Regions from separate parts of the Streptomyces europaeiscabiei genome, predicted to be linked through region 2. Evidence: riboswitches for the same ligand, from Rfam matches in the RefSeq annotation. Region 2 holds a riboswitch; the other holds the start of a gene.
The links. A riboswitch is a leader RNA that binds a small molecule or an ion and turns the genes downstream of it on or off. The one in region 2 is predicted to bind glycine.
Positions count from the first base shown of each region.

Region 1: another riboswitch for glycine. It lies ahead of gcvP (aminomethyl-transferring glycine dehydrogenase); the one in region 2 lies ahead of gcvT (glycine cleavage system aminomethyltransferase GcvT).

Region 1 covers NZ_CP107841.1:1,767,577-1,770,977, forward strand. The annotation lists gene gcvP (aminomethyl-transferring glycine dehydrogenase) at 1-1,653, opposite strand, end outside; glycine riboswitch at 1,826-1,922, opposite strand; gene OG858_RS07520 (PRC-barrel domain-containing protein) at 2,048-2,416, shown strand; gene OG858_RS07525 (DNA polymerase IV) at 2,586-3,401, opposite strand, start outside.
Region 2 covers NZ_CP107841.1:7,302,515-7,305,915, forward strand. The annotation lists gene glyA (serine hydroxymethyltransferase) at 1-61, opposite strand, end outside; gene gcvH (glycine cleavage system protein GcvH) at 80-457, opposite strand; gene gcvT (glycine cleavage system aminomethyltransferase GcvT) at 632-1,759, opposite strand; glycine riboswitch at 1,795-1,920, opposite strand; glycine riboswitch at 1,921-2,017, opposite strand; gene OG858_RS32075 (AAA family ATPase) at 2,241-2,909, shown strand; gene OG858_RS32080 (enhanced serine sensitivity protein SseB) at 3,091-3,401, shown strand, end outside.

The sequences.
Region 1 (3,401 bases), 5.5 Mb from region 2:
ACGGATGAGCGTGAGATACCCCTGCGCCTGCCCGGCGGGCGCGAACGGGTGCAGCTGCCCGAACTCCGGCCACGTCACCGGCTCCATCTCGGTGGTCGCGTTGAGCTTCATCGTGCAGGAGCCCAGCGGGATCATGCCCCGGTCCAGCGCGTAGTCCCGGTCGGCGAGCCGGCGCAGGTAGCGCAGCATCGCGGTCTCGGAGCGGTACTCGTGGAACACCGGGTGCGTGAGGTAGTCGTCCGACCGCAGCAGCCCCTCGGGCAGCGTGTCCGCGGCGGCGGCGTCGAGGGCCTCGACGTCCCCCTCCACCTCGAAGGCGGTCCACACGGCGCCCAGCTGCGCCCGCGTCGTGGTCTCGTCGCAGGAGATCGACACCAGGTCGGCGTCCACGAGGTGCAGATTCACGCCATGTTCCCGCGCGGCGGCCACCACCTCACCGGCCCGCCCCGGCACCCGCACGGTGAGCGTGTCGAAGTACGCCCCGTGCACGACCTCGATCCCACCGGCCGCGAGCCCCGCGGCGAGCACGGTGGCGTACCGGTGGGTACGCCCGGCGATGGTCCGCAGCCCCTCCGGCCCGTGGTAAACGGCGTACATACCGGCCATCACGGCGAGCAGCACCTGCGCCGTGCAGATGTTGCTGGTCGCCTTCTCCCGGCGGATGTGCTGCTCCCGCGTCTGCAGGGCGAGCCGGTACGCCTTGTGCCCGTCCACGTCCACGGAGACCCCGACGAGCCGTCCGGGCAGGCTGCGTGCGAACTTCTCCTGCACGGCCATGTAGCCCGCGTGCGGCCCACCGAAGCCCATCGGCACACCGAACCGCTGCGTCGTCCCGACCGCGATGTCGGCGCCCAGCTCACCGGGGGACGCGAGCAGCGTCAGCGCCAGCAGATCGGCGGCGACGGTCACGAGCGCGCCGAGTGCGTGCGCCTGCTCGATGACAGGCTTCAGATCCCGTACGACACCGGAGGCGCCCGGGTACTGGAGCAGCACCCCGTTGATCTCCCGCCCGGCGATGTCGGCCGGAATCCCCGCGCCGAGGTCGGCGACGACGACCTCGACGCCGGTCGGCTCTGCACGGGTCTCGATCACGGCGATCGTCTGCGGCAGCACGTCCGCGTCGACGAGGAAGAGCCCCTTCTTGTTCTTCCCCATACGGCGGGACAACGCCATGGCCTCGGCGGCAGCAGTGCCCTCGTCCAGCAGGGAGGCCCCGGAGGTGGGCAGACCGGTCAGCTCGGCCACCATGGTCTGGAAATTGAGAAGAGCCTCGAGTCGCCCTTGGGAGATCTCGGGCTGGTACGGCGTGTAAGCGGTGTACCAGGCCGGGTTCTCCATGACATTCCGCAGGATGACGGGCGGCGTGAACGTCCCGTAGTACCCGAGCCCGATCATCGAGCCGAGCACCTGGTTGCGGTCCGCGAGCGAACGCAGCTCGGCGAGCACCTCGGCCTCGGTCCGCGCGCCGGGAAGGTCCAGCGCCTCGGCGTTCTTGATCACTTCCGGGACCGCGGCCGCCGTCAGCTCGTCGAGCGAGCCGTACCCGACGTGCGCGAGCATCTTGGCCCGCGCCTCGACATCTGGGCCGATATGGCGCCGCTCGAAGGGGATTCCCTGTTCGAGCTCGGAGAGCGGAATGCGATGGGCGGTCATTGCGGAGGCCTCCTGGTCTGACACGACCTTCGAGGGGCACCACGGCACGGGCGCCCCGACGGCCTCCCCCTCTGTCATCTCAACCTGAGAGCTTCACCGGTCCAGGAACGAACCGGCTTTCACCGTCGGTGAGAGCGGAAGCCGTGACACCCGCTCTGCTTTCCAGAGTGACCTCGTCCGTGCGGTACGTGAGCCTGAGAGATTCCGGGGAGGAGTTGCTCCTTCGGCGCCTCCGGATGGTGTCCGGAGGACTCTCCCGCACGGGGTCAGCAGCCGCTGCCAGGGTATCAGCGCGACCCACGCACGAGTCTTCGAGTGGCCACCTTCCCCGTTGTGCCTTTTCGTAGGGGTGAGGGATGATTTGCGACTCCTCTGCGAACCACTTGGAGGGCCCGTGCAGACCGACATCGATCCGCGCAACCTGATCGGCCGCAAGGCGTTCGACCGCAAGGGCAGCAAGATCGGCACCGTGGACGAGGTCTACCTGGACGACGCCACCGGCATCCCCGAGTGGGCCGCGATACGCATGGGGTTCTTCGGCCGTGACGCCTTCGTCCCCCTGGAGCCCAGCGAACTGATCGAAGGCACCCTCCATGTCCCCTTCGACCGCACCCTCATCAAGGACGCCCCCGACTTCGGCGTAGGCCGCCACCTCTCCCCGGAGCAAGAACTCCAGCTCTACCACCACTACGGCCTGGACATAGCCCCGCCCCCACCCATGGACCGCAACTTCGGAAACGTCGCGGGGCAGGAAGACGTCTGACCGATGGCACCGGGGGAGTCCGTGGCCTCTCCTCCCCCTTCCCCACGCTCCTTGACTTCGCCTGCCTGGCCGGGCCCTCCCTCACGTCGCTTCCTCACGCCCTCCTCCGGCCCGCCCCACCGGCGCTCCACGACGGCGGCGCAGACAGGACAGGCGGTCCCCGCCCGCCTCAGCCCCGCACCCCGTCCGGCACCAGCGGCAACGGCTCCGCCGGCTCCAGCGCCGGATCGCCCGTCCTGAAGGTCCGCACCCGCCCCGGCCCCACGTCGAGCGGCGTCTCGAACCGCACGGTCACCCGCCCCAGCCCGCTCCCCTGCACCCACCCATGCCCGTACTCGGTATGCCGTACGTCATGTCCGGCCCTCCACTGCCGCTCCGCACCCGCGCTCTCCTCCACCGCGGGCACCTCCGCAGCGGCCCCGGCCTCTTCCTCCACGGGCTCCGGTTCCCCCGCCGCCTGCGCGAACAAGTCCTCCTGCGTGTAGTCGGCGAGCCCGCTCACCCCCACCCCCAGCAACCGCACCCCACCCGTCGTGTCCACGGCCTCCAGCAGCCGCGCCGCCGCCTCCCGCACCACCGCAGGGTCGTCCGTGGGCCCACGCAACGTCTCCGACCGGGTCAGCGTCGAAAAGTCGTACCGCCGCACCTTCAACACGATCGTCCGGCCCGACAGCCCGGCCCCCCGCAACCTCCGCACGCACCGGTCCGCAAGCCGCTGCACCTCCATCCGGACCCGCACCCGGTCATGGATGTCCACGTCGTACGTGTCCTCCACCGACACCGACTTCGTGTCCCGCTCGGCCACCACCGCCCGGTCGTCCCGCGCCAGCGCCATCGCGTACAGCCCGTGCCCATGGGCCTTTCCCAGCAGCCGAACGACCTCGTCCTCCCCCGCCTCCACGATCTCCTCGACCGTGGTGATCCCGGCCCGCCGCAGATGGTCCCCGGTCGCCGGCCCCACCCCCGGCAGGATCCGCACGGACAT
Region 2 (3,401 bases):
CGTCGACGGCGGCGGCGACCTCGGGGTCCAGCTCGTGCAGGGGCGTGTTCAGAAGCGACATGCGTACGACCTCGTCCTCTCAGCCGGCGGTGTGGGCGACGTACTCGTCGGCGGTGAGCAGGTCGTCCGGCTCCTGCGCGACTCGTACCTTGAACAGCCAGCCGCCCTCGAACGGGGCGGTGTTCACCAGCGACGGGTCGTTGACGACGTCCTCGTTGATCTCGGTGATCTCACCGGAGACCGGTGAGTACAGGTCGCTGACCGACTTCGTGGACTCCAGTTCGCCGCAGGTCTCGCCCGCGGCCACGGTGGAGCCCACCTCGGGAAGCTGGGCGTAGACGACATCGCCGAGCGCGTTCGCCGCGAACTCCGTGATGCCGACCGTCGAGACGCCGTCCTCGGCGACCGACAGCCACTCGTGCTCCTTGCTGTAACGCAGCTGCTGGGGGTTGCTCATGGCCTGAATTCTCCTGTACGCGGGGGAGTGGTGAGGAAGGGGGGGGACTGCTGAAACCGCTGTTGAGCAGCGCGGATGTGCCCAGTGTCACTCTCGGGGTCCACACGGGTGCCGCTTCCGAACGACTACGTGTACGACCTCGCACACGACTACGGGCGGACGACTACGAAGGTGTCACTTCTGCCGCTTGTAGAACGGCAGCGCCACGACCTCGTACGGCTCGTGGCTGCCCCGGATGTCCACGCCCACACCGGCCGTGCCCGGCGCGGCGTGCGTGGCGTCGACGTACGCCATGGCGATCGGCCTGCCCAGCGTCGGGGAGGGAGCGCCGGAGGTGACCTCGCCGATCACCTTGCCGTCGGCGACGACCGGGTATCCGGCGCGCGGCACCCGGCGGCCCTCGGCGACCAGGCCGACGAGGACGCGGGGCGGGGCCGAGGCGGCGCGCTCGGCGGCCGCAGTCAGCGCCGTACGCCCGACGAAGTCGCCCTCCTTCTCGAACTTCACGACGCGCCCGAGCCCGGCGTCGAACGGCGTCAGCTCGGTGGTCAGCTCGTGACCGTACAGCGGCATGCCCGCCTCCAGGCGCAGCGTGTCCCGGCAGGACAGCCCGCAGGGCACCAGGCCCGCGCCCTCGCCCGCCTTGGTCAGCGCCTGCCACAGCTCGACGGCGTGCTCCGGCTTCACGAACAGCTCGAAGCCGTCCTCACCGGTGTACCCGGTCCGGGCGATCAGCGCGGGGACCCCGGCGACCGTGCCGGGCAGCCCCGCGTAGTACTTCAGACCGTCGAGGTCGGCGTCGGTGAGGGCGGCCAGGATGCCGGGCGACTCGGGGCCCTGGACGGCGAGCAGCGCGTACGCGTCCCGGTCGTCCCGCACCTCGGCGTCGAACCCGGCGGAACGCTCGACGAGCGCGTCCAGCACGACCTGGGCGTTGGAGGCGTTCGCGACGACCATGTACTCGGTCTCGCCCAGGCGGTAGACGATCAGGTCGTCGAGGATGCCGCCGTCCTCGCGGCAGATCATGGTGTAGCGGGCGCGGCCGGGCTTCACACCGCCGATGTTGCCGACCAGCGCGTGATCGAGCAGCGAGGCGGCCTGCGGGCCGGAGACGGTGATCTCGCCCATGTGGGAGAGGTCGAAGAGGCCGGCCTTCGTGCGGACGGCGGTGTGCTCGTCGCGTTCGGAGCCGTAGCGCAGGGGCATGTCCCAGCCTGCGAAGTCGGTCATCGTCGCACCGAGCGAGCGATGCAGGGCATCGAGCGCGGTACGGCGCGATCCAGCGGTGGGGCTACTGCTCATCGGTTCTGCTCCCAGGGCATGACAGGCGAGGGCGATCCTCCCCATCTGTCATCGGAACCTGAGAGGTTCACCACGACCGCACGTACTGGTGGTCATGGTTTGCACCTTGGGTGGAGCCGTCCTCTGCGCAAGAAGAGGTGCGGCCCGCTTTTCAGATGTGCCTCGCCCACGCGGTATCTGAGCCTGAGAGATTCAAGGGAGGGACTTGCTCCTTCGGCGCCCCAGCGAGACTGCTGGGAGCTCTCCCGCGCGGATTCAAGCGGCCGGTATGCAGTTGGCGCGCACATCATTGCACGCATCGACGTGGTGCGGCAGGGGGACCTTTCACAGGTGGGGACACGACGAGCACAGGCAGACACAGCGGTCCGTAGCAGTCTTGTGGCCATACGAGGACTGAACCAGGAGGGATCGGGCATTACCTTTTCTTTACGGTCTGTGGGGATGGGACTCCATACCCATTCCCCTGGGGAGGACGATCACGGTGAACAGGACCACGGCGTACGCGACCACTTCGGGCATCGCCATGCCCAAGCAGCCCGTCGTACCGGCCGGTGAGGCGTGCGGCCCGTTCCCGAGGCCGGTCGTCCGCGACCTCAGGGAGCGTGCTGGGCGGAGCCCCCACGGACTGTCCTTCGGACCGGACGACCTGGTGGTGGTCACCGGGCTCCCGGGCAGCGGCAAGTCGACGCTGATGCGGCGGTCCGTGCCCGGCGTCCGGATCGACTCCCAGGACACCCGGGACCGCTTCGACGCGCGCTTCGCCCGCCACCTGCCGTACGCGGCCTACCGGCCCTTCGTGCGCCTCGCGCACTACGCGGGCCTGCGGCGTGCCCTCCGCTCGGGGGAGGGCGTCGTCGTGCACGACTGCGGGGCGCAGGCGTGGGTACGAAGTTGGCTCGCGCGTGAGGCCAGAAGGCGGGGCGGCACCCTGCATCTGCTGTTGCTCGACGTGACGCCCGACGAGGCGCGGGACGGGCAGCGGGAGCGGGGAAGGGGCGTGTCGCGGTACGCCTTCGCCCGGCACAGGGGGGCGATGAGGCAGCTGCTGCGGGCGGCGGAGCGGGGCAGGCTGCCGGAGGGGTGCGGGGCAGCGGTGATCATCGATCGGGCCGCGGCGGACGTCTTGAAGCGGATCGACTTCGGGGGGTGAGATCCGGGAGAGCGTCGGGGGTGCTGTGCGTCGCGGACCGCGGGTACGGCGTGGCTGGTCGCGCCCACGCGGCCGAGCCGCCGGTCGGCGCTGTCCCGCGTTCCTTGAGGGGCGCCCCGGCGAGTCGGTGGCATTAAGGTGCAGGGACAACAGCATCACGGAGCAAAGCGGTAGGCAGCAGATGGACTTCCCGGCGGACTTTCCGGCACAGGCACATCCCCACGGGCACGGCGGGTGGCCCGGCAACGAGCTCGAGGAGGTGCTGTCCGCGTCGCTCGGCGTGCCCCAGGCCGGGGCGCGGATCGTGGAGGTGCTGGCCCGCAGCTTCGTCTGGGTGCCGCTGCCGGAGGGCGGCGGGCCGCAGAGCGGTCAGCTCGATCTGCCCACGATGGAGTTCGACGGCCAGGCGTATGTGCCGGTCTTCAGCTCCGAGGAGCAGTTCCGCCAGGTCGCCGGCAGTCACATGTCGTTCACGATCGCCCCGGCCGTCGA